Linked DNA regions of Roseateles amylovorans. The protein of the gene in region 1 binds, or shares a complex with, the protein of each later gene. Links are inferred from orthologs where the notes say so. Each region holds a gene or a part of one and is shown on either strand. Other genes may lie near its edges. The genes, in order: sbcB and ssb.

Region 1 (15,795 bases):
CCCATCAGACGCTGGCCTTGCCGATGTCGGCGATGGTGCATGACTTCGCGGTCTCGCAGCGCTTTCTGGTGTTCCTGCTGGCGCCGCTGACGATGGACCTGGCGCAGTTGCGCGCCGGCGCCAGCATGACGGCGGCGATGCGTTGGCAGCCGGAGCAAGGCACTCGGGTGCTGATCCTGGACAAGGCGACCTTGACGCCGCGCTGGGCGGAATTGCCAGCGAGCATGGTCTTTCACTTCGGCAATGCCTGGGATGAGGGCGATGACCTCGTGCTGGACTATGTCGAGGCACCGCCGCTGCCGGAATTCAACCAACGCATCGCCGCCTTGATGGCGGGGCGGCAGATGGACTCGGCGCCGTCCCAGCCGCGGGTGCTGCGGCTGTCGCTGAGCGGCGGGGCACCGCGATTGGAGCGCCGCGATGAAGCGGTGGAGTTCCCGGTGGTCGATCCTCGGGTGGTCGGCCAACGCCATCGCTTCGTCTACTACCCGACCCGTTTCGCGCAGCCCCACCGGTGGGGCTTCGATGGGGTGATGCGGCTCGACCTCGAGACCGGCGCCCGGCAGCGCTTCCAGTTCGATGAGGAGGTGCTGCTGGAGGAGCAACTGCTGGTGCCTCGTCCGGGCAGCAGCCGCGAAGGGCAGGGCTGGCTGCTGGGACTGGGCTACGACGTGCGTCGCCAGCGCAGCTTCGCCACGGTGTTCGATGCCGAGCGCCTGGGCGATGGCCCGCTGGCCCGCGCGTGGCTGCCGTACTGGGTGCCGCTGGGTTTTCATGGGCGCTTCTATGCGGCTTGATGGTGGCCTGTTGGGGGTGTGAGGGCGGAGATAATCCGGCCTTCCTTTCCCCCAGCTTCCAGCTTCCAGCTCCGAGTTCGATCCCATGACCGCTTCCCAACCCGCTCCGATGACCCAAGACGAATTGAAGACCCTGGTCGGCCAAGCCGCCTTGAAGTACGTCACGCCGGACACGGTGGTGGGCGTGGGCACGGGCTCGACGGTGGACAAGTTCATCGACGCGCTGGCCGCCAGCGGCATCCGCATCGCCGGCGCGGTGTCCAGCTCGGTCCGCAGCACCGAGCGGATGAAGGCCCTGGGCATTGCGGTGCTGGAGGCTTCCGAAGTCGAGGCGCTGCAGGTCTACATCGACGGCGCCGATGAAATCGATCATCACGGCCACATGGTCAAGGGCGGCGGTGCCGCATTGACGCGCGAGAAGATCGTGGCGGACCTTGCCAAGACCTTTGTCTGCATCGCCGATGAGAGCAAGCTGGTCGACGCGCTGGGCCGCTTCCCGCTGCCGGTGGAAGTGATCCCGATGGCCGCCGCGCAGATCACGCGCCGGTTCGCGGCGATGGGCGGTACTGCGCGCCTGCGCGAGGGCTGCGTGACCGACAACAGCTGCCAGATCCTGGATGTGACGGGTCTGCGCATCACCGATCCCGCCGCCTTCGAGGCCGATGTGAATCAATGGCCCGGCGTGGTCACGGTGGGCGTGTTCGCCCGCAACAAGGCGTCGGTGTGCCTGCTGGGCACGGCGCAGGGCGTGAAGACGCTGACCTTCTGAGCTCGCGCCGTTCAGCCGCCTTTCTCGCCCGCAAACCACGACGGGCTCGCCCCTGAATTCGTTGCCGGCACCGCCGTGGCGGGGCCGGGGGCGGTGGCGGGCGCCGCGCCCTGCGGCAGGGTCGGCACGATGCCAGGGACTGCCGCAGACGCCGCGTCGGAGGCGCCGCCCGGTGGCGGCACCGGGCCGATGGTCTTCAGGCCGGCATCACCGGCGAATTCGGTGAACACCCAGTCCGGGCCGTTCGGGCCCTCGGCCTGGGTCACGCCTTCGGACGGCGGACCGATCTCCGACGGCGAGAAGCCTTTCAGCGCCACCTGCATGTAGTCGATCCACGCCGGCAGCGCGATGCCGCCACCGGTTTCGCGGTCGCCCAGGCTGCGCGGCTGGTCATAGCCGATCCACACCACCGTCGCCACATGGCGCTGGAAGCCGGCGAACCAGGCATCCACCGCATCATTGGTGGTGCCGGTCTTGCCATAGAGGTCGTAACGCTTGAGCGCCTGGCTGGCGCGGTAGGCGGTGCCTCGGGTGGCCACTTCGCGCAGCAGCGAGCTGGTGATGAAGGCATTGCGCTCGCTGATCACCCGGCGATCGATGGTGGTGGATTCGGGTTCCGCGCGGAACAGCTCCTGGCCCTGGGCATCGACGATCTTGGTGATCAACAGCGGCTTGAGCAGATAACCGCCGTTGGCGAACACCGAATAGGCGCTGGCCATCTGCATCGGCGTGACCGCGCCCGAACCCAGCGCCAGCGTCAGGTTGGACGGCTGCTTGTCCACATCCAGGCCGAATCGACCGGCCCAGGTGCGTCCGCGTTCCGGCGTCAGCTGCTCCAGCAAGCGGATGGTCACCATGTTCTTGGACTTGGCCAGCGCCTGGCGCAGGGTCATCGGGCCGTCGAACTGGCCGTCCGAGTTGCGCGGGGCCCAGTCGCCGGCGAAGAAGGGCGCATCGTCCACCAGGGTGGCCGGGCTGGCGCCGATCTCCAGGGCGCCGGAGTACAGGAAGGGCTTGAAGCTGGAGCCCGGCTGACGCCAGGCCTGGGTCGCATGGTTGAACTGGTTGCGGGCGAAGTCGAAACCGCCGACCAGCGCCAGCACCTTGCCGCTTTCCGGTTCGACTGACACCAGCGCGCCTTCGGCCTCCGGCGACTGGGTCACCGCCCAGGCGCCCTTGGGGAATTCCTTGGTCGATGCGCCTTGCAGCACCCGCAGGATGCTGCCGCGCTGGATGCGCAACTGCGGTTTGGCTTTCTCCGACAGTGCCGCCAGCACGCTGCGCACACCTTCGCCGCGCAGGTCGATGTCCTCGCCGTCGGACAGCGTGGCCTTGATGCGGTTGCCGGTGACCTCGGTCACCACGGCGGCGCGCAGATCGTCGTTGTCCGGATGCTCCTGCAGCGCCTGGGTGATGGCGTTGTCGATGTCGGTGTCGTCCATGTCGGCGGGCAGGTCCACCGTGCCTTCCGGGCCGCGCCAGGGCTTGCGGCGCTCGTAATCCATCAAGGTGCGGCGCAGCGCCTTGTAGGCGGCGACCTGGTTGTCCATGCGAATGGTGGTGTAGACCCGAATGCCGCGGTTGTAGGCGTCCTCGCCGTACTGCGCATGGACCACCTGACGCACCATCTCGGCCGCATACTGGCCATAGGGCAGCCGCTGGTCCTGGATGCCGCGCAGCTTCAGCGGTTCGTCATAGGCCAGCTTGGCCTGGTCGGCGGTGATCATGCCGACGTCCTGCATCCGCGACAGCACCACCGCCTGGCGCTTCTTGGCGGCCTTCAGGTTGCTGATCGGATTGGCACGGTACGGGTTCTGCGGCAGGCCGGCGATCATGGCCGTTTCCGCAATCGACAGATCCTTCAGCGACTTGCCGAAGTAGGTTTGCGCCGCCGCCTCGAAGCCGTAAGCACGCTGACCCAGGTAGATCTGGTTCATGTAGATCTCCAGGATCTTGTCCTTGGAGAGCTGGCTCTCGATCTTCAGAGCCAGCAGCACCTCGACGAACTTGCGGGTGTAGAGCTTTTTCTTGGTGAGGTAGAGGTCCCGCGCCAGCTGCTGGGTGATGGTGGAGGCGCCTTGCTTGCGGCCCGAGGTGAGGTTGGCCAGTGCCGCGCGGAACATGCCGGGCACCGAGATGCCCTGATGCTCATAGAAATTGGCATCCTCAACCGCCAGCAGTGCCTGCTGCATCTGACGGGGAATCTTGTCGATCGGAAGGTAACTGCGGCGTTCGGCGCCGAACTCCGCCAGCAACTCGCCATCGGCGGCATAGACACGCAGCGGCTGCTTGGGCTGGTAATCGGTCACGCGGTCCAGGTCGGGCAGGCCGGGCCAGACCACGGCAGCCGCGCCCCCCAGGATCAACACCACCGCCAGCAGGCCGGCACCGGACCACAAGGCGACCCGCTTCCAGGTGGGCCATTGGGCCAGTCTCGCCCGAAATCCGGCGGTGCGTGCCCACAAGGAGCGGCAGAACGCGGTCAGCGGGCGGACGATTTGAGCAAGCAGCGCCATGGGTTCGCACGAGTAAAGGTCGGGCGATTATCCTCATCCCCCGCGCGCCGTCTCGTCAGACAACGCCGCAGCGACACACCCCATACAAATCCCATACAAATGCAGTTCCCTCGTCACGCGTTGGCAGCCATTTCCCCGGGCAGGCGCACCAGCCGCTCCGGCCGCAGGCAGCCGTCCGGTCGCCTCGCGATGTCCACCCCGCCCGTGCAGCGCGCCACGTGCGGAGCCATCCCCTCCCTGCAAAAGGACCCCCGCCATGCAGCGCCGTAACCTGCTGACCGCGGCGCTGACCGCCGGCGTGACCCTGCCGTCCTGGGCCCAGGACCGCTTTCCCAGCCGGCCGATCACGCTGATCTGCCCGTGGCCGGCAGGCGGCTCCAGCGACGCGGTGATGCGCGCCTTCGGCGACAGCCTGGCCCGGCAGCTCGGCGTGCCGGTGGTGGTGGAGAACCGGCCCGGCGCCGGCGGCACGCTGGGGGCGAGTCTGATGCTGACGGCCAAGCCGGACGGCTACACCCTCACGCAACTGCCGCTGGGGGTCTATCGACTGCCGCACATGCAGAAAATGCCGTTCGACCCGGTGCGTGACCTGCAGCATGTGATCGGGCTGACGGGCTACACCTTCGGCATCGTCTGCACGATGGATGCGCCGTTCCGCAACCTCAAGGAGATGGTGACCTGGGCCCGTGCCCGGCCGGGACAGTTGATCTACGGTCACACCGGCACCGGGACCACGCCGCATCTGGCCTTCGAGGAATTTGCGCACAAGGCGGGGTTCACCACGCAGGATGTGCCGTACAAGGGCACGGCCGAGATCATGCAGGCGATCCTGGGCGGTCACGTGCCGGTGATGAGCGGCACGCCGGAGTTCGTGCCGCATGTGAAGGCCGGCAAACTGCGCTTTCTGGCGACGCTGGGACGGGAGCGCAATCGCGCCTTCCCGGACGTTCCCACGGTGAAGGAGTCCGGCTGGGATACGGTCAGCGATTCGCCGTTCGGCATCGGCGCGCCTCGCGGCACCGATCCGGCGGTCGTCCGCACGCTGCATGACGCCTTCAAGCGCACGCTGGAGGATCCGCATCTGCTGGAGACGCTGGATCGCTACTACCAGCCCGTGCTCTATATGAGCACCGAGGACTATGGCCGCTATGCGCAGCGCACCTTCGAGGCCGAGCGCCTGACCATCGAGCGGATGGGGCTGGCGAGGAAGGGCTGATCGGCCCGTCGGCGTCTGCGCGTCAGCCCAGCTTCACATTCAAGGTGCAGAACACCAGCGCATTGAGCCCGAAATGCAGCAGGATGGCCACCTCGATCCGGCCGCTGAGCGCGTAGCTCAGGCCATAGCCCAGCCCGGCCAATGCGGCGAGCGCGACATAGACGGGGCCGCCGGCCAGATGGGCCAGTCCGAAGAGCAGGGCGGTCAGCAGCACCGGGATCCAACCGCGCCAGTGGCGCAGGTCGTCGCTCACCCAGCGCGCCAGCAGTTGCTGGATCACGCCGCGGAAGGCGACTTCCTCGGCCACGCAGGTCAGGAAGAGGTTGGACAGCAGGAAGAGGGCGGCGTTGGGTGGCCAGCGCAGCGTGGGCTCGCCCAGGCCGCTGCCCACCGCCAGCCACCAGGGCACGGCCAGCGTGGCGACCACCGTGATCGGCAATGCCCATCCGCCGAAGGCGCTGTGCCCGCTGACCGGTCGGCCCGGCTGGTCAGCCCACCGAGTCACGCCCCCGTTGCGGCGTTGGCGCTGCTGGGTGATCAGCACCGCCAGCATCAGCAGTCCGGCGACGCCCTTGTCGAAATTCAGGTACTTCACTGTGGGCGGCAGCGCATCGGCGCTGGCCACCAGGTAGCTCGGATTGGCAAACCCCGGCAGCTTGTGCAGGGAGAGCGCCAGGCCCAGCACCAGCATCAGGACCATCAAGGTGGCTTCGCGGCGGGGCTGTCGATGCGCCGACATCGCCAGCCAGGCCAAGGCCAGCATCGCCAGCACCGGCACCAGCGCGGCGATGCTCAGTTGGCCCTGGATCAAGCCGGCGGTGACCGCCATGATCAGCACCGTCATCCAAGGCCAGGGAGCGGTCACAGGGAGCAGCGTCAGCAGGATCGCCAGACACAGCAACAGATGGCTGAGCGGCATGACGGACATCACGGGCAACACAGGCGTCACGGGATCGGATCCTCGATGTAGGGTGGGACAACTGAAGCGGTGAATGGCAAAGGATGCCGCTGGCGCGTCGGCGACCGCCGGTGGGCAAAAGCCGGTGGGCAAGCGCCACAGCCGGCAGGGGCGCCGCAGTATCTCCGACGCCGGGCCGCGGGACCGCTGCCACGACGGGGAATCGCCTTGGGCGCGACGACCTGATAGGATCGCGGCCTCTCTTTGGGGAGTAGCCTGCTTCCGTTGCATGGAAGCGCCTGCGTCAACACACTCGAACCCTCTCCGGGCTCGTGGCGCCGGCAGCCAGTTCTGGTTGGCGAGACCAACGATGTGCCAGCACGACATTCGGTCGGGCAGTGGTGGCGCGTCGTTGCGACTCTGCCCGACCTTGGATGTCCCCCATGAACTTCCTCTCTACCGCCGCGCTCGCCCTGGCGATGTCCACCGACGCCTTTGCTGCGGCCGTCGGCAAAGGCACGGCGCTGCAGAAGCCGCGTTGGGCCGAAGCCTTGCGCACCGGCGCGATCTTCGGCGTGATCGAAGCGCTCACACCGTTGGCCGGATGGGCCCTGGGTCTGGCGGCGGTCAACACGGTGAAAGCCTGGGACCACTGGATCGCCTTCGTGCTCCTGGGAGGACTGGGGATTCACATGGTGCTCGCCGGGCTCAAGCAGGAGCTGCCCGAGGCGGCTGAAGACAAACCCAACCGTCACAGTTTCATGCGTCTGGCGCTCACCGGCTTCGCCACCAGCATCGATGCGATGGCGGTGGGCGTGGGGCTGGCCTTTGTCGATGTGGACATCCTGCCCGTGGCCGCGGCCATCGGCTTGGCCACCTTCGTGATGGTGACGCTGGGCGTCATGCTGGGCCGGGTGCTGGGGACGGTGGTCGGCAAGCGGGCCGAGATCCTGGGCGGCGTGGTGCTGTTTGCGATCGGCGCCACCATCCTTTATGAGCACCTGACGGCGCTGTGAGTCGGTCCACATGATGAGCTTGCAGATCCTTGGCCGCCTGGGGCGGTCGCCATGGGCCGCCGGGTTGGCCGTGTGCGGCGTGGTGCTGGCGGCGATCTTCGCGGGGCATGAGCCATTGCGGGCGGCGCAGATCGCGCTGCTGGCCTTGCCGTTTTTCGTCTGGCTGCGCTGGCCGTTGTCGAGCCGAGGCTGGCGGGCGGCGCGGTGGATCACGGTCAGTGCGGTGGTGGCACTGTTTGTGATCGATGGACTGGTGCGCGCCTATCTGCGCTCCCGCTACCAGGCCTTGCCCGACAGCTCGCTGGTGCTGGCCGCCGTGGCCAACACCACCACCCGGGAAGCCCTGGAATACCTGAAGTCCCAGGGGGTGGCGATCGGGATCGCCATGGCCGGGCTGTTGGCGGCCTTGTCGCTGACGACCGCCTGGGTGGCGGTCTGCAATCGGCACACGGTGGCGGTGGGCCGGATGGGCCGTCGCGTGTTGATCCTGCTGCTGATCGCCGGCAGCGTCGGCTACATCAGCAAGCCCTGGCGCCGGCATCATCCGGCCCTGTTCTGGCCGACCTGGGCCGCGTCGGTCGATGACCTGCGCGACAGCTGGTCTGATCAGGCCCGCCAGCGGGCGCAGTTGATGTCCAACGCGCGCGCGGCGAATCCTTCGCTGACGGCCGCCGGCCCCTCCACCGTGGTGCTGGTGCTGACCGACAGCGTGAACCGGGACAACATGAGCCTCTACGGTTATGGTCGGGACACCACCCCGCAGCTGACGGCGCTCAGCCGGGAGGAGGCGGGGCGATGGCTGACGCTGCGCCATGCCTGGTCGGTGGAGCCGGGCACGGTGGCGTCCCTGAGCGGCATCTTCAGCTTCGGCGCCCGGGACCAGGATGATCCGGTCGGCCACAGTCAGCACATCCTGGCGCTGGCGCGGGCCGCCGGTTACCGCGTCTGGTGGATGAGCAACCATGACGACGTCGCCATCGACCAGCAGCATGCGCAACTGGCGGACACGGTGGAGATGATCAACCGGGAGCCGGGCCGGTCCACCTCCAGTCTGGATGGCGAATTGCTGGACTGCCTCGAGGAAGCGCTGGTCGATGCCGCGCCACGCAAGCTGATCGTGGTGCATCTGCTGGGGGCCCATCCGCATTACCGGCTGCGCGCACCGTCGGCGATGCGGCCCTTCGATGAGGGCGGCGATGCGGTCGAGGCCCAGATGGAGAAGGCAGGGCGGCCCGTCTGGCTGCGAGAGCTGCGACAGACCTATGACGCCGCACTGCGCTACCACGACGGCGTGGTGGCGGAAACCGCCCGGCTCACCCGCCGCCATGCACCCGCGGGCGGGCAGGCGGCCTGGATGTTCCTGTCGGACCACGGCCAGGAGGTGGGACATGACATCGTCCATGCGGGTCACAGTCCGGGCACGGCCGCCGGCTACCGGGTGCCGATGCTGCTGTGGCGCAGCACCCAGCCGTGGCCGTCGGACCTTGGACAGCGCCCCTTCCGGGCCGACTGGGCAGCCTGGACGCTGGCGGATCTGCTGAACCTGCAGTGGCAGACCATGACCGCGGAGCGCAATGTGCTTCATCCGGACTATCGCTGGGAAGCGCCCGCGCTGCCGGTGGCGTCGGTGCGCTTTGATCGATAGCGGCGCGACGCCGATCCGCGGTGAGGTATCGTGCCGCCCCATGCATGAGATGACTTTCTACTGGCACGACTACGAGACTTTCGGACGCGTGCCGCGCCGAGATCGCCCGGCCCAGTTCGCCGGCCTGCGGACCGATGCGGACCTCAACGAGATCGGCGAGCCGCTGATGGTGTATTGCCGGCCGCCGCTGGATGCGCTGCCCGATCCCGAGTCCTGCCTGCTGACCGGCATCCTGCCCCAGACCTGCGCCGAGCAGGGCTTGCCCGAGCACCAGTTCGCAGCGGCCATCCTGGATGAGCTGTCGCGTCCGGGCACGGTGGGGCTGGGTTACAACACCATCCGCTTCGACGACGAAGTCACGCGCTTCCTCTTCTGGCGCAACCTCATCGATCCGTATGCCCGCGAGTGGCAGAACGACTGCGGCCGTTGGGACCTGCTGGACGTGGTTCGCTGCGCCTATGCGCTTCGGCCGGATGGCATCGAATGGCCCAAGCATGAGGATGGTCGCCCCTCTTTCAAGCTGGAGCACCTGACCGCTGCCAACGGTCTGGCCCATGAAGCAGCGCATGACGCCCTGTCAGACGTGCGCGCCACCATCGCGCTGGCCCGGCTGATCAAGCAGAAGCAGCCCAAGCTGTGGGAGTTCTGCCTCAAGCTGCGGCGCAAGGATGCAGTGTGGGCTGAGATCGGCACGAATCGGCCGTTCTTGCACATCTCCGGCATGTACGGCACCGAGCGTGGCTGCATCGCGCTGGTGTGGCCGCTGGCGGCCCATCCCACCAACAAGAACGAGTTGATTGTCTGGGACCTGGGCACCGATCCCGCAGAACTGCTGACGCTGGAGGCGGACGCCATCCGTCAGCGCCTGTACACCAAGCAGGACGACCTGCCGGAGGGCGTGACCCGGCTGCCGATCAAAACCATCCACGTCAACAAGTCGCCGATCGTGATTTCGGCGCTGAAGATCCTGTCGCCGGAGATGGCCGAGCGGTGGGGCCTGGATCTGGCGCAGGGGCTGGCCCATGCCGAGACGCTGGCCCAGCGGGGCGCGGAGCTGTCGGGCCGCTGGAAGCAGGTGTTCCAGCGACCGGCGGGCGAGGGTGGGGCGGATGTCGACGAAGACCTTTACGGCGGGTTCCTGTCCAGCGACGATCGTCGCGCGCTCGAGCGCCTGCGAGGGCTGTCGCCCGAAGCCCTGGCCGACCGGGTGGCGCAAGGCAAGGTGGCCTTCGAGGATGGGCGTCTGGAGGAACTGCTGTTCCGCTACCGCGCCCGCAACTGGCCTGAGCACCTGAGTCCGGACGAGCGCGCTCGTTGGGAGCAGCACTGCGCCGTGCGCCTGCATCAGGGCGACGGTGGCGTGCAGACGCTGGAGCAGTTCTTCGAGCGCATCGACACCCTGGCCGAAGCCGCCCAGGAGGCCGACGACGAGCGGGCGCAGGAGATCCTGTCCGCGCTGTACGACTGGGCCGAGCAGATCGCACCGCCGCCGCCCTGAGGTGCTGCGCGACGGCGATCGCGCGAACAACACCCTGAACCGGGTCTGCTCCGGGGTTTCCAGCTCGGCCCAAAACGGGTACACCTTCGGTAGCGACCGCCGAACCTGGGTGCGGCGCTGCCTGGGGGGCGCGCCGATGCCCCGTGGATGTAACGAGGAGACGAGATGCAGATCCAACCCGATGCCGCCGGCACCCACCACGAGAACACCGGCGCCCGGATGCGTGCGCTGCTGGTGCGCGCGCCGCTGGCGGTGGCCTTCACCGCGGCAAGCCGTTTCGAGGTGGCGAGCGAGCAGTTCAATCACCTGTTCGGGCACGGCGATGACACCGATCTCAGCGGCTCCGATGTCCGCGACGTGATCGTCTCCGACGCCGGCCACCAGGCGCTGCAGGCCCGCTTGGGTGCGGCCTTCAGTGCGGGACGGCCGCTGGATGAGGAGATCGAATTCGTGCGTCGGGACGGCGCGCGTTTCTGGGGTCGTCTGCAAGCGACGCCGGTGCTCTGGGAGCAGCCCTCGGGCGAGGCGATGTGGGTGGTGGAAGACATCACCGCCGCCCGCACCCAACGCCTGCAGCCGACCTGGTCGGCCAAGCATGACGAGGTGACCGAGCTGAACAACCGGCGCGAGATCGAACGGCGCCTGGCCGACCATGTCGGCAGCCGCCGGCATGAGCCGGTGTCAGTGCTGTTTGTCGACATCGACCGCTTCAGCGAAGTGGTGCAGGGCATGGGCGCCGAGGTGGCGGACCATTTCCTGTATGGACTGGGTCAGATGCTGGTGACCAAGGTGCGGGCGTCCGACATCGTGGCACGGTTGGAAAACGACCAGTTCGCCGTCCTGCTGCCGGATTGCGATCTGCACTATGCGCAGATCGTGGCCGAGAAGATGCGCGCCGCGATTGCCGCCTATCGGCTGCGGTGGGGGCTGCACCGGACCCGCGTCAAGGCCAGCCTGGGCGTGGTGCAGTTGCAGCCGTCGCTGGACACCGTGGATGCGGTCCTGGGCGCCGCGGCGCTGGCCTGCACCGAGGCCAAGGCGGCCGGCGGCGACAGCGTGCGGGTGTTTGTCTCCAACGGCACCTACGAGGAACTCGCCGGCTGACCCACGGCGCCGGGCGCGCCAAGCCTCGGCGCGCCCTCCTTGACCAGCTGCCCGATGGGCAGGCGTCGGGCTTTACTGAATCACGCCGCAGGCGATGCGCGCACCGCCACCACCCAACGGCGCGGGATGATCGGCGTGGTTGTCGCCCCCGGCATGCACCATGAGGGCGTGATTTTTGACATCCGCAACCTTCAGGCGCGGGGCGAGCACGGGCTGCATGGCCTGACCTTGTCCATCCACATACAGCGGGGGCAGATCGCCCAGGTGGCCGTCGCCCCAGGGCTCGCCGTGCTTGCCCGTCTTCTTCGGATCCAGATGGCCGCCGGCCGCTTCTGCGGGCGAGGGCTTGCCGTCTTTGTCGGCGGCCGCGCAGGAGGCATTGGCATGCACGTGGAAGCCATGCAGCCCAGGCGGCAGGCCGGTGAGCTTGGGTGTCAGCACCAGGCCGTACTTGGTGTCCTCCAGGGTCACTGTGCCGATCGGGCCGGCTTCGCCCTGAGGCGTCGCGACCTTGAGCGTGACCGAGGTTTCCGCAGCGAGCGCGGCGGTGGCGGGCAGCAGGGCAACCAGGGCGGCGGCCAACAGCGGACGGGTGAATCGGATCGTTCGGATCATGCGGAGTCTCCTGAGGCGAGGGTTTGGATGAGTGCGGCGGATTCGACCGTGGAATGGCGGCCTGATGGTCATTGACCGTCACCGTCATCGTCGGATCGAGGCGAGTCCTTGCGGATGGGGTGGCAATCGACGTTCCGCCGGCCGGCTTCGGCGGCAGCGGTGAGTGCGAGCGCGTGGCGGAAATGCACGAGGTGGGTGGTGCCCCAAACCGTCTTTGACTTTGCAGTGACCGTGGCCGACGTCCGTGGAGATGCCGTGGCTTGACGCAGCTGTTTGAAGTGGCCGATTGACCGGGCCTTGGAATGCAAAAAGGGCCCTGATTGCTCAGGGCCCTTTTCACTTTTCTTCTGGCGGAGAGAGAGGGATTCGAACCCTCGGTGGGCTATTAACCCACACACGCTTTCCAGGCGTGCGACTTAAACCGCTCATCCATCTCTCCGAAGCCCGCCATCATAGCGCAGATTTTTGATGTCAAAAACAAGTCGCCGATGACGGATGAAAATCAGCCTCACTTGACCGGCTGAATCACCTTGTCGTTCTTGATCAGCGCCATCGCGGTGCCGATCAGGCCGGACACCTCGCTCATGTTGCCGGGCACGATCATGGTGTTGTTCTTTTGCGCCAGTTGGGCAAAGGCGTCCACCGCCTTCTCGGCCACCTTCAACTGCACGGCGTCGCCGCCGCCCGGTTGCTGGATTGCCGCAGCGATCTTGCGGATCGCGTCCGCGCTGGCATCCGCGACTGCAGTGATGGCGGCCGCTTCACCCTGCGCCTTGTTGATCTCGGCCTGCTTCTCACCCTCGGAGCGGGCGATCGCGGCTTCGCGTTCGCCGGTGGCGATGTTGATCTGCTCCTGGCGGCGACCTTCGGAGGCGGCAATCAGAGCACGCTTCTCGCGCTCGGCGGTGATCTGGGCCTGCATGGAGCGCAGGATCTCGGCCGGGGGCGTCAGATCCTTGATCTCGTAACGCAGGACCTTCACGCCCCAGTTCAGCGCCGCTTCGTCCAGGGCCTGGACCACGGCGCTGTTGATGACGTCCCGCTCCTCGAAGGTGCGGTCCAGTTCCATGCGGCCAATGACCGAGCGCAGCGTCGTCTGTGCCAACTGGGTGATGGCAACGATGTAATTGCTGGAGCCGTAGCTCGCGCGCATGGCGTCGGTGACCTGGAAGTACAGGATGCCGTCGACCGTCAGCTGGGTGTTGTCGCGCGTGATGCACACCTGGCTCGGCACATCCAACGGGATTTCCTTCAGCGAGTGCTTGTAGGCCAGGCGGTCGACAAAAGGCACCAGGATGTTCAGGCCGGGGGTCAGAGTGGCGTGGTACTTGCCCAGACGCTCGACCACCCAGGCGTTCTGCTGCGGGACGACCTTGACCGACTGGATGATGAAGACAACGGCGACGACCAGCAGGACCAGAGCGATGATTTCCATGTGCAAGTTCCCTCTTGTGTGTTGTGGGGTGAAAGGCGCACGCCGTGGCGTGCCGCCGGTGAGTGGTGTGTGGCGATGCCGCCCGGGGCGGTCTGCGCGGCATCGTGGGTCGCAAGGAGGGCGATGCCCTCAAGTGACCTTGTCTCAGACCTTGTCTCAGACCTTGTGTGAGTCAGTGCTTCAGGCGTCCGCCCGGTGCGCGGCTGGCCCCTCGGCCCAGGCCTCCGGTGCAGGCGTCGGAGGGCTGGACCTCCGTGGCAGCGAGGCCCGGTTCATGCTCAGACCGCGTTCAAGCCGATTCCAGCAGCAGGCAACTGCCCTCGACCGCACGGATCACGTGTCGGCCGCCATGCGGCGCGCCGTTGCCAATGAAGCGCGCCTGCCAAGCCGCGCCGCGGTAGTGGACCTCGGCGGTGCCATCGCCGCGCCAATGGCGGACTTCCAGGCTCTGGCCGATGTCGAGGTTCACATTGGGATTCTGATTCGCGGGCAGGCGAGGGTGCCGCAACTGGCGACGGTGCCAAACCGCGACGGCTGCGCCGCCGACCACCGCGGCCAGCACCATCTGGACGCTGAAACCGAAGCCCAGGTGCGCCGCCAGTGCCGCCGACGCCGCGCCCAGCGCCAGCATCAGCAAATAGAACGTCGCGCCGCTGGCGAGCTCCATCGCGACCAGTCCACCGCAGATCACCCACCACCAGGTGGCCAGGCTCCAGTCCATTTCATCCTCCAGTTCGTGTGCCTCATCGGCATTTGTCCGTGTCGGCTCAGTGTAAGGCGCAGGGCGGTTGGCGGGCCGTTGTCGGGCCTCCTCCCTTGGGGTGATGGAGCGACGGAAACCCAGCGGTTCCGGGCTCGGAGCGGAGGGGCGTCCTGTTTGCGCGACGTTTGTGCGGCGTGTTGCGAGATATGACCCCATGGACACTTGCATGACGCGGCCTTGGCCCTACACTTCGCGCCTTTCGTAACCGACCCCGCCCCGACCCGGAGGCCCCATGACGCCGCGCTTTCGCTTTCCCATCGTCATCATCGACGAGGACTATCGCTCCGAGAACACCTCGGGTTTGGGTATTCGCGCCTTGGCCGACGCCATCCAGAAGGAAGGCTTCGAAGTGCTGGGTGTCACCAGTTACGGCGATCTGAGTCAGTTCGCGCAGCAGCAAAGCCGCGCCAGCGCCTTCATCCTGTCGATCGACGACGAGGAGTTCTCCACCACCGACGGCATCGAGCTGGATCCGGCGGTGCTGAACCTGCGCAAGTTCATCCAGGAGATCCGCTTCAAGAATGCGGACATCCCGATCTATGTGTACGGCGAGACCCGTACCTCGCAGCATCTGCCCAATGATGTGCTGCGCGAGCTGCATGGCTTCATCCACATGTTCGAGGACACGCCCGAATTCGTGGCGCGTCACATCATCCGCGAGGCGAAGAGCTACCTCGATGGTCTGGCGCCCCCGTTCTTCAAGGCGCTGATGGACTATGCGCAGGATGGTTCGTACTCCTGGCACTGCCCGGGTCACTCCGGCGGTGTGGCCTTCCTGAAGAGCCCGGTGGGGCAGATGTTCCACCAGTTCTTTGGTGAGAACATGTTGCGGGCGGACGTCTGCAATGCGGTGGAAGAGCTGGGCCAACTGCTGGACCACACCGGTCCGGTGGCCGAGAGCGAGAAGAACGCGGCCCGCATCTTCAATGCCGACCATTGCTTCTTCGTCACCAACGGCACCTCCACCTCCAACAAGATGGTCTGGCACCACACGGTGGCGCCCGGCGACGTGGTGGTGGTGGACCGCAACTGCCACAAGAGCATCCTGCACAGCATCATCATGACCGGCGCCGTGCCGGTCTTCATGACGCCGACGCGCAACCACTACGGCATCATCGGCCCGATTCCGGAGAGCGAGTTCTCCGCCGAGACCATCCGCAAGAAGGTCGCGAAGAATCCGCTGCTCAAGGGTGTCAACCCGAAGACGGTCAAGCCGCGCATCATGACGCTGACCCAGAGCACCTACGACGGCGTGCTCTACAACACCGAGACGATCAAGGGCAAGCTGGACGGCTGGATCGACACGCTGCACTTCGATGAAGCGTGGCTGCCGCATGCCGCGTTCCACAGTTTCTACGGCTCGTATCACGCGATGGGCAAGCATCGCCCGCGGCCGAAGACGGCGATGGTGTACGCGACGCAGTCGACCCACAAGCTGCTGGCGGGTATCTCCCAGGCCTCGCAGGTGCTGGTGCAGGACTCTCAGAACGTGAAGCTGGACAAGCATCTGTTCAATGAGGCGT
Region 2 (15,649 bases), 2.1 Mb from region 1 along the record:
GTCCGCGCAGGGCCTGGATGCCACCGAGACGCCGCGCGACCTGTCGTTTTGCGGCCATGCCATCTTGTCCGATCACCTGCTGCTGGTGCCGGACGCCCACCTGGATCCGCGGTTTGCCGACAACCCGCTGGTGACCGGTCCGCCCCACATTCGCTTCTACGCGGGTTGTCCGGTGCGCGCCCCCAGTGGCCACCGGTTGGGCACCCTGTGCCTGATCGACCATGTCGCGCGTGGCTTTGATGTGGACGACCAGGCCACGTTGCGCGACCTGGCCTCCCTGGTGGAGCAGCAGTTCGCGGCGCTGCACTTGGCGTTGGTGGACGAGTTGACCCGTCTGGCCAACCGGCGCGGATTTGAATCGCAGGGTGGTCAGGTGCTGGCGCTGTGCCAACGCCAGCAATGGCCGGCGACCTTGCTCTACTTCGATCTGGACCGGTTCAAGCAGATCAACGACCGCTTCGGCCATGCGGAGGGGGATTGGGCGTTGAAGGCGTTCGCGGATTTGCTGCGGGTCTGCCTGCGTGCGTCGGATGTGGTGGCGCGGCTGGGCGGCGACGAGTTCGCGGTGCTGCTCAGCGGCACCGCCGTGGAGCGTCTGGATCATGCGCTGGCGCGACTGCGGCAACAGCTCCAGGCGCAGAACCAGCGTGCGCAGCGGGGCTATGCGCTGGATTTCAGCGTCGGCAGCGCGTCGATGGCGACGGGGCAGGTTTTGACGCTGGCGGAACTGATGGCCCTGGCGGATGCGGCGATGTACTTGAACAAGCAGGCGCGTCGGCAGGCCGCGTGAGGGGGCGACCGGCCCGTCCTCCCCGTTTTGGGCGAACGATGGGGGACCCCAGGCACCGGATGGGACGGCTGGCGGCATAATCCTGGCCTTGCGCCGCTGGCTCCCCGGGGTCTGGCGGCGGCCCCAGATTCACATCCACCTACACGCAAGCGGACGGCAAGCAACCATGGCCTCGGTCAACAAAGTCATCATTCTCGGCAACCTGGGTCGTGATCCCGAACTGCGCTACACCCCAAGCGGCAGCGCGGTGTGCAACGTCAGCATTGCCACGACCCGCAACTGGAAAAGCCGCGAAGGTGGTGAGCGCCAGGAAGAAACCGAATGGCATCGCGTGGTGTTCTACGACCGCCTGGCCGAGATCGCCGGCGAGTACCTGAAGAAGGGCCGTCCGGTGTATGTGGAAGGCCGCCTGAAGACCCGCAAGTGGCAGGACAAGGAAGGCAAGGACAACTACACCACTGAAATCATCGCGGAGCAGATGCAACTGCTGGGCGGCCGTGACGGTGGTGATGAGATGGGCGGTGGCGGTGGTGGCGGCGGTTACAGCCGAGAGCGCAGCGCCGAACGCAGTGGCGGCGGCGGTGGCGGTAGCGGCCGTGACAGCGGTGATTTCGACGCGCCGCGCGCACCCGCCCCTCGGGCTGCACCGGCTCCGCGCCAGGCGCCCGCACCGAAGCCGGCAACCGGTTTCGACGACATGGATGACGACATCCCGTTCTAAGCAACGGTCAGAGGGATCGGTGACGATTCCGATGAATGGCGCCGGGGCCTGTAGCCGGGATCCATTCGCTGAAGACTGGGGAGGCAATCCGCAAGGGTTGCCTCCCTTTTTGTTGTCGACGGCGGTGACCCATCGAGAAGGCCTGCATCGACACCCCCAGCCCCACCCATTCCGTCGAGGACGAGGTTCATCGATGGTGTGTTGAAGGCGCCCGCTTGCTGGCGGGACTGCCTGCCGTTGCCTCTCGTTGCGTCGACCTCGGACGCGTGTGTGCGTCTGGTTCGGCGAGAACACGCCTGAGCTTGCGCCAGATCAAGATGACACCCGCCAGCCCGGCTCAGCATTGCGCGTTGCGACAACCACGCCCAATGCCATGACCACGCCTTCCCTCCTCGACCGCCTGGCTTCAGCCGGCCTTCAACCGCTCCGGATGGGGGGCAGGCAACTCCTGCCCATCGTGCAGGGTGGCATGGGCGTGGGCGTCTCGGCCCACCGTCTGGCCGGCAGCGTGGCGGCGCAGGGGGCCTGGGGCACCATCGCGTCGGTGGACCTGCGTCGCCACCATCCGGACCTGATGGCCCGCAGCGAGGGCCTCAGCGACGGTGACGCGCGCAAGAAGGACATCATCCAGCAAGCCAACCAGGAGGCGCTGGTGCGCGAGATCCGCCAAGCGCGTGCGCTGGCGGGTGGCCAAGGGCTGTTGGCAGTCAACGTCATGCGCGCAGTCAGCGATTACGCGGCCAGCGTGCGCACGGCGCTGCAGGAAGGCATCGACGCGCTGGTCGTGGGCGCCGGCCTGCCGCTGGATCTGCCCGAGCTGGCGCAGGACCATCCGGACACGGCGCTGGTGCCCATCCTGAGCGACGCCCGCGGCGTGGCCCTGCTCTGGAAGAAGTGGGAGCGTCGCCAGCGTCTGCCCAGCGCCATCGTCATCGAACACCCCGGGCATGCTGGGGGCCATCTGGGCGCGGCCAAGGTGGCCGACCTGGGCGATGCGCGCTTCTCCTTCGACACGGTGCTGCCCGCTGTCCGCCAGCACCTGCGCGAGGCGGGTGTGGAGGGGCGTGTGCCGCTGATTGCGGCCGGCGGCGTGCGCAGTTGCGAGGACATCCAGCGCCTGCAGGCCCTGGGCGCCGATGCAGTGCAGCTCGGGACCGCGTTTGCCGTGACCGAGGAATGCGATGCTCATCCGAACTTCAAGCAGGTGCTGGCCGAGGCGCGTGATGAAGACCTGTCGGAGTTCACCAGCGTGGCCGGCCTGCCGGCACGCGCCGTGATGACGCCCTGGCTGAAGAAGTACTTCAACGCGGAAGAGCGGCTCCAGGCGGTGGTTCAGCTCAAGCAACGCTGCACCATGGCGTTCGATTGCCTGAGCCAGTGCGGCCTGCGCGATGGGCTGAAAGGCTGGGGTCAGTTCTGCATTGACCAACGGCTTGCCGCTGCGCTGCGTGGCGACATGAGCAAGGGCCTGTTCTTCCGTGGCCGTGGGGCGCTGCCTTTCGGCAGTCAGATCGCCAGCGTGCGGCAGCTGCTGGATCGGCTGTTGACGCCGGGCGTGGCGGTGGGAACGCCAGCTTGACGTCCTCTGCCGGGCACTTCTGCGGTTCCATTCTCACCACCTCCGTTGGGTGACGGCGGTACGCCGCGTATCGGCCTTCTCGGGGATGAAGAATGGAGCGGCAGATTGGCCGCGTGCGCCCGTCGCCGGATTTTGACTCCACCCTTCGGCTGGGCGTTTGTCGCACCGAATGGAACGGAGTTAGCCCCGTTTGATGGGGTTTGGTGAGGACCAGGCGGAATGTGTTGTGGCTTTGCCATCGTCATTCGCCTACGCGTTTGCAAGAATCGCCGCGATCAAAGGGAGGAGAAGCCGAGTGGCGCGCGGAGACGTGCACCGGCGGGAGTGAAGCGCGCGGCGTGGCTGCGCGCATTCGCAAGGCGAATCCAGCGATGCCGGAATGCGGCAGCGCTAGGATCGCTGCTAAATCCTTCTTCCCTATTCACACGGCGCCGCTCATGTATTGGCTCCGAAACTGCTGGGAGAAGGTATGCGTTTCCTTGGCTGCAGGGTCTGTTGGAGCGCCGGGCGCGTAGACCTCGATTTTTGGTTGAGGGCATTCCCTCGACTGCTCGCGGCTGTGTCGATTCTTTTCATGGTGGGAAGCGCCTCTGCATACAACCGCGGCTTCTCGAAGGACTGGGACACTCCTGCAATCACATTGGCAGGAGGAACCTGGGCTGGAAGCGGTCCGCCGCAGGTGCCCGGTTTTCCCTATCTCGGTACAGGCTACTACTTCGGCATTGATCTTTCCGGAAGCGCCTATGGCATTCCCGAGGATGCCGCACGGCGTGGGCTGGCATTTCTGAATTCGCATGTTTCGGCTCAAGGCCTGTGTACTTCCAAATACACGTTCTCTTTCGGCGAGCCTTGTTCCTTGACTGTCAGTATCGATGGAAGAAATGGGGAGTTCCGTTGCAAGATTCGCGGAAGTGCATGGTATCGAGGGTGGTGGTTGGGGTCCGGGTGGATTGGTACCGAGGATTGCGAAGGAGACGCCACGGGAACGCGGTCTGAGATTGTTGTTAACTCAACGTTGTTGATTCAAAAGCGCTGCAATATGCCTGGAGCGCTCGACACGTTTTTTGACCCCGTTTCACGTCAATGCGTTTGCCGCCCTGGCCAGGTCTACATCGCTGAACGAAAGATTTGTGCGCCGATCCGAGACCGCTTTATTCTGAAGCCTTGCGACAACTGCCATGGCAACCCGATCATGGCGCCTATCGGCGCAAAGACCCAGTCCGTGGACGTTGGCTGGCAGCCATGGCTTCCCATCCGATTGACGTTCAATTCCATCCGGCGCGTGCCGTATGAACAAGACGTCGATCCCTTTCTGCAAAGCGACCCTCAGACGTTTGGCGGTTGGACAGCCAGTTTCGATCGCGCGCTGTTCATTGCGCCTCAACCGAATGGCGCATCGCTCATCAATGCCGCGCGTGGCGATGGTCTGTGGACCACATTCACCAGCGCGCCAAACGGTTTTGTTCCGGCGAACGGCTTGGTCACTGATCGTTTGCAGGCCAGCGCGGACGGCTATCTCTACAAGGATAACCAAGCAAGATTCATCGAGCAGTACAACACGCGCGGCCAGTTGATGAAGGTTTGGCGCGCCGACGGAGCAACCCTGACCATTGACCGAGCCACCGCCGCGGATTACCCCACATACTTGGATGAAGGCGTGCCCAAATCCTTGACCGACCACTTCGGCCGGGTGTGGCGGATGGAATACGGCGGTGCAGAAGGTGCGACACGGGTCACCGCCATCGTGGATCCGGCCAATGGCCGCACCGCGATCGAATATGACAAGGACCAGGTCAGCACACTGGTATGGAATGACGGCCATTCCCGTCAGTTCCTTTATGAGCATCCCCTGTTCTGGCCGTTGACCGGCTATCTGGATGAGAACGGGGTTCGCGGCGGCACGTACACCTATGACGCAGAAGGTCGTGCCATCGGCACAGCGCGCGCCGGTGGCCTTGACGCCTATTCGGTGACATGGTCGGCCCCGAGTCGCTGGTCGATTCAGGAGCGGTACGACCCGCAGGCCAACGTCCTGTGGCTGGACCACACCCTCATGCCGGCGCAAGACGCGCGCGTGCAACTGCCCAACGGAGAGGTGGAACAGGTGTCGGCATCCCCGCTGTTCGGATCGGTGAAGTGGACCACCAAGACGCAAGCCGCAGGCGCGGGGAGCGCGGCGGCCACCGCGCGTCGAACGCTGGATGCCAATCAGAACGTGACCCAGTCGGACGACGTCAACGGCAACCGCAGCTGCATGAGTTACGACAGCAGCCGCAACACGGAGACAGCGCGGATTGACGGTCTGACCACAGCGACCGAATGCGCAACGGCTTGGGCGTCGCTGCCTGCCGGCGCGCGCAAGACCAGCCGGCAATGGCATCCTGATTGGAACTTGGCGGTCAACACGGCAGAGCCGGGTCTCATCACGACGCTGATCTACAACGGGCAGCCGGACCCGACACAAAACAACGCCGTGTTGAACTGCATGACGGGTGCGACGCCGCTGCCCGATGGCAGCCCGGTGGCCGTGCTGTGCAAACGCGTGGAGCAGGCGACCACCGATGCCAACGGCTCCCTGGGTTTTGCCGCGAGGCCTCAAAGCGGCGTCGCCGCACGCAGCTGGCGCTGGACTTACAACGAGTTCGGCCAAGTGCTCACGGAAGTCGATCCGCGAGGAAAGACCACGGTGACCAACGAGTACTACGCCGACACCACAGCAGACCACACGCTGGGGGATCTGAAGAGCACCAGCAACGCGGTGGGGCACGTGACGAGCTTTCCTCGCTACAACGCCTACGGACAGCCGTTGGAGGTCGTCGACCCGAACGGCATCAGCAGCACCTACGCCTACGACGCTCGCCAGCGCGTCAGCTCAGTGATGCTTGGCGAGATCACCACCAGCTACGCCTATTGGCCCACCGGGCTGCTCAAGCAGACCACGCAGGCCGACGGCAGTTCGGTGTCCTACGAGTACGACGACGCCCATCGGCTGGTGGGTATCTCAGACCAACTCGGCAATCGGATTGATTACACGCTGGACAGCAGCGGCAATCGGACCCGGGAGGCGGTGAAGGATCCGAGTGGGGCGCTCAGGAGGACCTTGTCGCGAGCGTATGACGCCCTGGGTCGGGTACAGAACCTGACGGGAAGCCGTTGATGGCAATGCACCCCAATAACGAAACCGGACGTTCGCTCATGACCTTGAATTTGCGATTTTTCCGCCGCGCGATGGTCTTCCTCGCCTTGGCGTTTGGGTTAAGTGGAGGAGCTTTTGCCACAACGCAAATTGACCGCTGGTGTATTACCAACAGTCTTTACTATCATAATTTTAATAATTGTTATGAAACTTCTGGAAAGTTAATTCAAGAGTTTTGGTCGTATCTGGAGCCCACCTACCGTAAAACTTCTGATCCAGGTGCGGAGGGAACTTATACGAAATCATGGATAGAGCTTGATGGTTGCAATGCCGTTGGTACCTCACCTCCAATAATTCGTTGTCAAACATGGCAAAAATTCACGGCATATACCACCGAAGGCGAGTTGTTGCGAGAATATGATCCAGTCGAGGGGTGGTTCTTTCTAACGATGATGTGCGGCGGTGCGATGGGCACCTCGTACTATCCCCCAGCAGATCGCTGTGTTTACATCGTGGAAGAGCAAAAGCCTCCATGTGCCTGTGCGGCGGACAATCCTTCCCATGGGAATCCCATCACGGCCCTGGATGGCACCAAGCACCAGCAAGAAACCTTATTGCGTTGGGGGCGTGGTCATTCGGTGAGGGCGACCTATAACTATTTGCGCCAAACTGTGGGCCAACGAGTCCACGAGATGGGGTTTTCCGCTCTTGGATCTGTTTGGTTTACCAACCACCATCGCGCGAGTTTCAGTTCCTGGGATTCTCAGCAGTTTCAGCGTGGCGACGGAACATGGAGGACGTTCAAGTCCGGCGCTACGACCCCATCGAGTCCGTTGGAGGTCGATCCTGCCCCTGTTTTTTCGGGATCCTCTGGGATTTTCTTCTACGACACGTCCGCCGAAGCAGTTGAAACCTTTACGTCGTTTGTGTACCCGCGGCGTTACGCAACGTCCACTGCTTATATTGATGGTCGCAAAGTGACCTACCTGATCGATGGCGAAACCTTTGGCAATGGCGCAGTGACTTCCGTGTTGCGCACCATCACCGACGAATCGGGACGGCAGGTGAGTTTCGCGTATGAGGTCGATCCAACGGCAGCTGCCGCCATGCGCATCACCACAATGACGGATCCGGCCGGCGGCCTCTACAGGTTCAGCTATGGGGATAAGGGCCAGCTCGCGTCGATTCAATATCCAGATCAGACCTCCCGCCAATACCGCTATGAGGTACAGGGTAAGCCTTGGTTGATCACCTCTCTGATCGACGAAGCGGGCAATGTTTACGGGCGTTACGCCTATGACGATGAAGGCCGTGCCATCTCGACCCAAACGGGCACGGGAGGGGAACGCTGGGATGTGGAGTGGACACAAGCGCCCCAGGTGTATGCGGCCGAATACTTTGACGGCGATGTCTTGCGTCGGACGCTGGCATTCGTCCAGCCCGCTGTGGCTGTCCTCCATGGCCCTGACGGTTACCAGGAAACCCTGTCCAGCGCACCTGTAGACGGCGTGACGCTGCTGGCGAACCGTGTGCTTCCTGCAGGTTCTGGATCGGCGTCTGCCTCCATCCAAATGGACCGCGATGCGGAGGGCAATGTGATCCGTCGTCTGGACGCCAATGGACGGCAGTCCTGCTCCGCGTATGTGGCGGGCCGCCACGCGGAGTCCACTCGTGTTGAAGGACTTGCCAATGGGACTGCCTGCGCCGCGGTCCTCGCGACCAGCGCCACCTTGCCCGATGGTGCTCGCAAGGTGAGCTCCCAGTGGATCCCAGTGTGGCGCAAACAAAGCCGAGTCGCCGAGCCCGGCCGAGTGACGACCTACGTCTACAACGGCCAACCCGACCCGCTCAACGGCAACGCCACGGCGTCCTGCGCGCCGGCAGACGCTCTGCTGCCTGACGGCAAGCCCATCGTCGTGCTTTGCAAGCGTGTCGAGCAGGCCACCACGGACGTCAACGGCGCAGCGGGTTTCAACGCCGCAGCGCAGCCCGGCGTGGCGGCCCGCACCTGGAGCTGGACCTACGACGCGCAGGGCCGAGTCCTCACCGAGGTCGACCCGCGTGGCAAGACCGTGCTCACCAACGAGTACTACACCGACCGCACCGCGGACCATTACCCCGGCGACCTCAAGTCCTCCACCAACGTCGCGGGCCACGTCACCAGCTTCCGGCGCTACAACGCCTTCGGCCAGGCGCTGGAGGTCATCGACGCCAATGGCATCAGCACCAGCTACACCTACGACGCGCGTCAGCGGCTGACCTCGGTCACCCAGAACGGAGCGACCACCGGCTACGCCTACTGGCCGACCGGCCTGCTCAAGCAGGTCACGCAACCGGACGCGAGCTTCGCGGCGTACGACTACGACGACGCCCATCGCCTGGTGGCCGTCTCCGACAACCAGGGCAACCGCATCCGCTACACGCTGGACCAGCGCGGCAACCGGACCAAGGAAGAGGCGACGGATCCGAGCGGGGCGCTGCGCCGCAGCATGGCCCGGGTCTATGACGCGCTGAGCCGCACACAACAATCGACAGGCAGGGAGTGAAGATGAAGAACCACCTGGGGCGCCTGAGGCGCCGGATGACGCTCGTGGCGATGGCCGCGGCGCTCATCAGCCCCCTCGCACACGCCGCCACGCTGCCGCCGCCGCCCGTCTCGCCGGCGCCGGTGACCGACTACGAATACGACGCCAAGGGCAATCCCACCAAGGTCATCAAGGCCAAAGGGGTGAGCGGCTTCGGCTTCACCACGCAAAACGGCTACGACCCGCTGGACCGGCTGCGCACCAACACCGATGCCAAGAACGGCACCACCACGCTGGGCTACGACGGGCAGGACCAGGTCAAGCAGGTCACCGACCCCCGCAACCTCGTCACCACCTACCAGCGCAACGGACTGGGTGACCTCACCCAGCTCATCAGCCCCGACACCGGTACCGCCAACAGCACCTACGACGCTGCGGGCAACCTGCTCACGCGCACCGACAGCCGAGGCGTGCTGGCCACCTATGCGTATGACGACCTCAACCGGCTCAAGTCGATCGTCTACACGCAGAGCGGCCAGACCAGCCAGACGTACGGGTGGACCTATGACCAGACGGGAACGGCCTTCGGCTACGGGGTGGGTCGGCTCACCACCGCCACCTTCCCCACGGGCAGCACCCAGTTCGGCTACGACGCTCAGGGCCGGGTGATCAGCCAGGTGCAGAACGTCGGCGGCATCGTGCTGAGCACGCGCTACGGCTACGACGCCACTGGGCACCTCACCAGCATCACCTATCCCTCGGGCCGTGTGCTGACCGTCGTCTACGCGGGCGGACTGCCTGCGGCGCTCTACCTGGCCGCAGACGGGACCGCCACGCCCAAGCCCTTGATCAGCGGCTTGCAGTGGGAGCCATTTGGCGGCTTGCGCAGCTGGTTGATGCACCTCAACAGCGGCACCAAGGCGCAGGAGCGGGTGTATGACGTCTATGGCCGACTGGTGCGCTACCCGCTGGGTGACGTCGTGCGCGACCTCACCTACGACGCGGCAGACCGCATCGTCAACTACACCCACCTGGACGCCACCACCGGGGCGGCCACTGCGGCCACCCAGACGTTGGAGCAGACCTTCGGCTACGACGAACTGGGTCGCCTGACCACGGTGACGCTGCCGACGTCGGTCTGGTCCATCGGCTACGACGCCAACGGCAATCGCACCAGCGTGACGCTCAACGGCGCCAGCCGGGCGTACACGACCTCAGCCACCAGTAACCGGCTCAACGAGATCAGCGCTCCGGTGCGCAGCTTCAGCTACGACGCGGCGGGAAACACCACTGCGGACACCTCGGGCTACACCAGCACCTACGGGCTGGACGGGCGCATGGCGGGGCTGGTCAAGGCGGGGGTGACCTCGGCCTATGCATACAACGCGGCGGGTCAGCGGGTCCGCAAGATCTCAGGGGCGCAGAAGTACCACTTCGCGTATGACCTGGACGGTCATCTGCAGGGGGAGTACAACAGCGGCGGAGGGGCGCTGCAGGAGTTCATCTGGCTGGGCGACATGTTGGTGGCGGTGATCACGCCGTCCAGCACCACCGAGCCGCGGGTGTATCACGCGTACTCGGACCACCTGAACGCGCCGCGCCTGCTGATCGACATGGCGGGTGCGCAGCGCTGGCGCTGGCTGAGCGAGCCGTTTGGGACCACGCCGGCGGAGGCGATTCCGAGTTCGATCGAGACGCTGGCAGTGAATCTGCGGTTCCCCGGGCAGTACTTCGACAAGGAGTCGGGGCTGAATTACAACTACTTCCGGGACTATGACGCGACGACGGGGAGGTATGTTCAAAGTGACCCCATCGGGTTGGACGGGGGCATCAACACGTACGCTTATGTGGGTGGGAATCCGCTGGGCTTTAGTGACCCAATGGGTTTACAGGCTGTTCCTACACCCTGGGGGCCAATGCCACTGCCGCCGCCAGTGCCAAGTGCGAGTCCGAGTGGCGGACGCGGGGGTTATGACCCAAGGTCAGATACTTACACGCCTTCAGGGACGAATTCGAATAACGATAACTGCTGTTCTTCATACACAGACGTCTACGAGGCAAATGACGAAAAGCATGGAAGTACGCCGCGCGGGAAAATTTCTGCTGAACCATCATTCCCAGACCTCGCACTTCAGAATTCCGTTGCTGTGGGAAGATCAAAGATTGGTTATGATGGTTTGTCCGGCCAAGTTGTGATGTTTCGTTCGCACTGGACTGACGAGCAGAAGTGCATTAAATATTGGCATGGGTATGTAGTTTATCAGCGAGATCTCACTCCGGAACAATGGAAGGCTGGGCGTGACGCTGGTTTTCCAAATTGGCCGAGAAAACCAAAATGACAAATGAGAATGTCGTGTCTTATTCTTTGAGCTTCGCCGGTTTCTCAATCGAAGTTCGCGTTGATGAGCAATCATCTATAAATTTCACAAATCGGTTTGATCAGTATGGCCCAGACTTCGTGTTTGCTGTTGCAGAGATATGGCTAAACCACGAAGGCTCAACGCACCTCATCGTTCCGGCTACTCACCCAGAAAATTTTCTGGAATGCTTGAGGGATTTGAGCGCATGTGTGTCCAGCCCACCGGTAGTGCTTGGTATAGAAGAGGTAATTCCTTGCGGTGGATGGTGCTCGTGGATGGCCGGATACTGGGATCGAGTTGACCGAGAAAGTGATATAGTTGGTGACGAAAAAACATATGAACTTCTGATTCCGGCATCTTTTGTAGCAAGCAAGGTTGGTTATATTGCTGTCTACGTGTACGGTGACAAGAAAATATTTGAAGTTGCCGTCCGCCCCGGTGAAGGACGCAAGGCAATAGGCGCTTGGGCGCAATTCAATTCAGATGCGCTAGGTACTGAGGTTAAACATCTGGCGAAGGTTATCGCTGAGAATATTCGTGGTGCGGAAAAGAAGCCCGGTAAGCTGGGGTGAGCTTGCAAACCCCAGGGGCACTCGCTGAAACCCTTCGCGTAGACATGTTGGTGGCGGTCCTCACGCCTTCCAGTACGACCGAGTCGCGGGTGTATCACGCGTACTCGGACCACCTGAACGCGCCGCGCCTGCTGATCGACATGGCTGGAGCGCAGCGCTGGCGCTGGCTGAGCGAGCCGTTTGGGACCACGCCGGCGGAGGCGGTTCCGAGTTCGATCGAGACGCTGGCAGTGAATCTGCGGTTCCCCGGGCAGAACTTCGACAAGGAGTCGGGGCTGAATTACAACTACTTCCGGGACTATGACGCGACGACGGGGAGGTATGTTCAATCTGACCTGATTGGGCTCGCGGGTGGTTTGAACACCTACACATACGTCAGCGGAAACCCTATTTCAAAAATGGACCCGCTAGGTCTCCTTGAGAACTACACGTTCGACCGTCGCGCAGGTACTGTTACTCATGACTGCGAGTGCTCATCAAAGACCTCGACCACTGCATTCTCTGGCAACTACCAGTATGCGAATCGACCGGAGTATGAAGCATTCCCCGAGCATGGTCCCATCCCCGCCGGCAAGTACTATATCGTTCAACCATACAATTATTCTCGAACTAATCCTTCCGTGTTTTTCAGACTGTTCAGAGACGATGGCGTCATTGACGACGAAACATTCGTCCCCGACCCAAATAATCCCGGCGAGTCTGTGCGTCGTGGGCAATTCAGATTTCATCCCGGAACGGCATCTAACGGCTGCATAACAGTGCCAAATAGAAAGACCCTGAGGGAATGGAACAAAATTCAAGAGCAGTTGATGCGCACAAAAACGTCAACGATACCAGGGACCAACATTGAGTATTACGGCACGGTGACTGTTAAATGAAACAGCTATATTGGGTTGCCTGGATTCTCGCTGCATTGGCGGTGTGGCTTACAGTGGGGTGGTTCGGACTAAAATTTGCAGTTGTAGACCCCTATTTCGACCGCCAAGTAGATGCAGTTGCTGCAAAAGCCCCATCGGTTTTTCTAAGCAAGGAAGACGTCGCAGAGATTGAGCGCGCTCGTAGCAGTGCATTTAACGCACTGGGTGTATTTGGTGGCGTTCTATGTGGTTTTGCGTTCGGAGTCGCTGGTTGCCGATTTTCTTCCACGAGACGAAATAAATCTGAAGGCTTGGCGACCGTCAAGCAGGATGAGTAGCACGGGGGAGGCTCTAAAAATACGACCTTGGCGATTCGCGGTATGTTCAAAGTGACCCCATCGGTCTGGCAGGCGGCATCAACACCTATGCGTACGTGGGCGGAAATCCATTGTCATACGTGGACACATTAGGTTTGTGGGAAACCACCACGTTGCTCAATACCGATAAGTCTACTGTTGTATACAATGGAAATGGCATGCCAATTCCACGCCGGGTCCAGGCTGGCCGCCAGGCCACCCGAAGGGCTCGGCCTTGATGCGGACTCATGCCGTTCGACGCTCGCCGTGGGCGGTGCATGCCAGGAACCCCGGCATGCGCCGCTGACGGCAGAGGGCGACTCGCTCCCTTCGGTGGAAGGGCGGGGGGATGGCGGCTGGATGTGTATCTGTGCTCGCAGCCGGCGTTCGGAATTTCTTGGAACCCAGTCAATCACAATTGGTTGAAGACGGACTCGGCGGAAGCAGGCATGGGTGGCACACGAGGGAATGTCCCGGGAAATGATAGTGGTGACCTGCCAGGCGAAAGAGTTCAAGTGACGGACCACACTGGAAGAAGCAAGGAGGCTGGCGCCTCGTGCGGGAAAGTTTCCGATGTCGATGAAAAGAAGGTCAATGAAGCATTAATGATTGGTCGGGCGCTAGGCCGCTGGGGGCCGACTAATCAGTGCCAGTCCTTTGCACGTCAGACTCTTCGTGATGCATCCTTGGTCCCGCTGCCGTCACTGCCCTATGGCTCTCCGAACCGTTGAATATGAAATCACTTAGGTCTTTGTTCGCCCTCGTTCTTTTGGTTGCGGTTACCGCCAGTTGCTCCAAGTCGAATGCCAACTATGACGCGCTAGCTAGCCGGAACATTCAATGCCCACAGGGCACGCATCTGGCATACCTACCGTGGGGCGAGTCCGGGTTGGAAGCTGCGTGTTTGCAGAAGAGCGGACCGTCGGTGATTGCAGAGTATGGCCGAATCAAAATCGAAGGGCAGTACGCGGAAGATAAGCAAGTGGGCGAGTGGCGCTGGTTCGATGAATCAGGAAAAGTTGTTCGCACGGAGCAAAAGGGCTCTCGCTGAGAGTCCGCCGTGTCCAGGCTGGCCAACGGCCACCCGAAGGGCTTGGCCTTGGCGCGGGGAGCGCAACACCTGAGGCTCGCCGTTTGGCGAGGGCTTGTAGAGGAAGTGGCATGCCCGGGTGACGGGAGAGGGCGACTCGCTCCCTTCCCTGGGAAGGGCGTGGGGATGGGGTGAAACCGCTGCCGCAGGACAGCGGGCAGGCCAGGCAGGCGCCAGGCCTGACGCGAACGCGCACCCGCCCCCAGGCGGGTTGCCCGAGCGCTGCAGGGGCCGACCTTGTTCAGGCGCGGTCCTGGCGCCGGTTCGTGCCAACGCGAAGAACGAGGTTGGGGTGCAGGTCAGCGAAGCTGACCGAAGCCCGCCGCTGACGAAGCGCAGCGCAGGAAGCCACCCTGGATGGCGGCGACGTTAGCCAACCAGAAGCGCCTGGTGCACTCCATCTGGCACTAGCATTTAGAGCGACAAGCGCAGCCGCCCCTCGTTGTAGATATGGACCGATGACTTGCCCCACAATTCCCTGGGCAGCTTGCCGCCGGCGGTCTTCAAGCCCAGGGTGTTTAACCAGGATGTCTCTAGTTCTGGGCTGTCTACTTGACGAGGGAGCTTACGTACCCAGATCCCCAAGCCGCCCCGCGTCGGCAGCCCCGCCCCTCAAATCCAACCAAGGTCAATCGCCCTCAACACCGCCTGGGTCCGGTCCCGCACGCCCATCTTGGCGAAGATCGCCGAGCAGTGGTTCTTGATCACGCCCTCGCTGTTGCCCAACAGCGCCGCGATCTCGGTGTTGCTGCGGCCGCTGGCCACCAGCCGAAGCACTTGCAGCTCCTTCGGGCTCAAGGTCTCCGGTTCCGGCGTCGCGGAGAACGCCCGTTCGCCAGGACCGCGCTCCATCCGGTCGGTTAGCAAGGGCCGCAGCGCGGTGGAGCCGCCCACCACATCCCGCAGCGCCTGCACCAGCGTGTCCGGGCTGATCGCCTTGAGCAGGAAGCCCCGTGCACCGGCACGAACCGCTTCGTCGAAGGCCGCTGCATCGTCGAAGGTGGTCAGCAGCACGACCGGGATCTTCAGCGCCCGTGACGCCAGCGCGCGGATCAGGCCGATGCCGTCCAGCCGCGGCATGCGCATGTCCGACAGGATCACATCCGGCTGCTCGCGGGCCAGCAGCTCCAGCGCCTCCGCACCGTCGGAGGCCTCGCCTACCAGGCGGATGTCGTCATGCAGCGCCAGCAGCCCCTTCAGGCCTTCGCGCACCAGTTGCTGATCCTCCACCAGCAGCAGCTTGATCGTCTCGCTCATTTGCTTCTCCCATGCCGTCGCGGTCACGCGTGCCGCGGACAGTTCAGTTCGATCAGAAAGCCCGGATGGTGACGCAGCACCTGCATCGTCCCCCCCAGCTCGGCCATGCGCTCCTGCATGCCCTTCAGCCCGTTGCCCTCGCGCAGCTTGCGCGTGCCCCGGCCATTGTCGTCAACCCGGACCCGCACCTGCGTCGCGTCCGCACCGTCCACCAGGTCCAGGCTCACCTGCACCCGTGTGGCACCGGCATGCCGCACCGCATTCGTCACCGCCTCCTGCACACAGCGCAGCAGCGCATGCGCGCAGCGTGGCGACAGATCCTGCGCCACCGGGTCCAGCGTCAATTCGATCGGCGTGCTGGCAATGCCCTCGGCCAGCGTGCGCAGCGCCGCCTCCAGGTTGATGC

Evidence for each region.
Region 2: the proteins of sbcB (region 1) and ssb are in contact, whole or in part, in a crystal structure (PDB 3C94), measured with the Escherichia coli proteins. The link is inferred for Roseateles amylovorans from one-to-one orthologs.

The regions. Positions count from the first base shown.
Region 1 is NZ_CP104562.2:3,921,001-3,936,795, reverse strand. The notes cover bases 8,274-11,126. They hold sbcB (exodeoxyribonuclease I), read left to right. Parts: upstream 8,274-8,897; coding sequence 8,898-10,355; downstream 10,356-11,126. Other genes in these bases: N4261_RS16270 (GGDEF domain-containing protein), read left to right, coding at 10,521-11,126; N4261_RS16280 (phosphoethanolamine transferase), read left to right, coding at 8,274-8,857. In the rest of the region: N4261_RS16310 (carotenoid oxygenase family protein), read left to right, coding at 1-797; ribose-5-phosphate isomerase RpiA, read left to right, coding at 907-1,566; N4261_RS16300 (penicillin-binding protein 1A), read right to left, coding at 1,578-4,082; N4261_RS16295 (tripartite tricarboxylate transporter substrate binding protein), read left to right, coding at 4,339-5,298; N4261_RS16290 (CPBP family intramembrane glutamic endopeptidase), read right to left, coding at 5,321-6,226; N4261_RS16285 (manganese efflux pump MntP), read left to right, coding at 6,640-7,212; more of N4261_RS16280, read left to right, coding at 7,226-8,273; more of N4261_RS16270, read left to right, coding at 11,127-11,459; superoxide dismutase [Cu-Zn] SodC, read right to left, coding at 11,532-12,074; N4261_RS16255 (SPFH domain-containing protein), read right to left, coding at 12,583-13,509; N4261_RS16250 (NfeD family protein), read right to left, coding at 13,799-14,230; N4261_RS16245 (arginine/lysine/ornithine decarboxylase), read left to right, coding at 14,505-15,795. UniProt on the Escherichia coli protein: Degrades single-stranded DNA (ssDNA) in a highly processive manner.
Region 2 is NZ_CP104562.2:6,014,221-6,029,869, reverse strand. The notes cover bases 27-2,733. They hold ssb (single-stranded DNA-binding protein), read left to right. Parts: upstream 27-956; coding sequence 957-1,511; downstream 1,512-2,733. Other genes in these bases: N4261_RS24925 (NAD(P)H-dependent flavin oxidoreductase), read left to right, coding at 1,942-2,733; N4261_RS24935 (GGDEF domain-containing protein), read left to right, coding at 27-790. In the rest of the region: more of N4261_RS24935, read left to right, coding at 1-26; more of N4261_RS24925, read left to right, coding at 2,734-3,090; N4261_RS24920 (RHS repeat domain-containing protein), read left to right, coding at 3,665-6,247; N4261_RS24915 (RHS repeat domain-containing protein), read left to right, coding at 6,247-8,772; N4261_RS24910 (RHS repeat-associated core domain-containing protein), read left to right, coding at 8,775-11,090; N4261_RS24905 (hypothetical protein), read left to right, coding at 11,069-11,683; N4261_RS24900 (RHS repeat-associated core domain-containing protein), read left to right, coding at 11,728-12,561; N4261_RS24895 (hypothetical protein), read left to right, coding at 12,558-12,878; N4261_RS24885 (response regulator), read right to left, coding at 14,599-15,243; N4261_RS24880 (sensor histidine kinase), read right to left, coding at 15,267-15,649. UniProt on the Escherichia coli protein: Plays an important role in DNA replication, recombination and repair. Binds to ssDNA and to an array of partner proteins to recruit them to their sites of action during DNA metabolism. Acts as a sliding platform that migrates on DNA via reptation.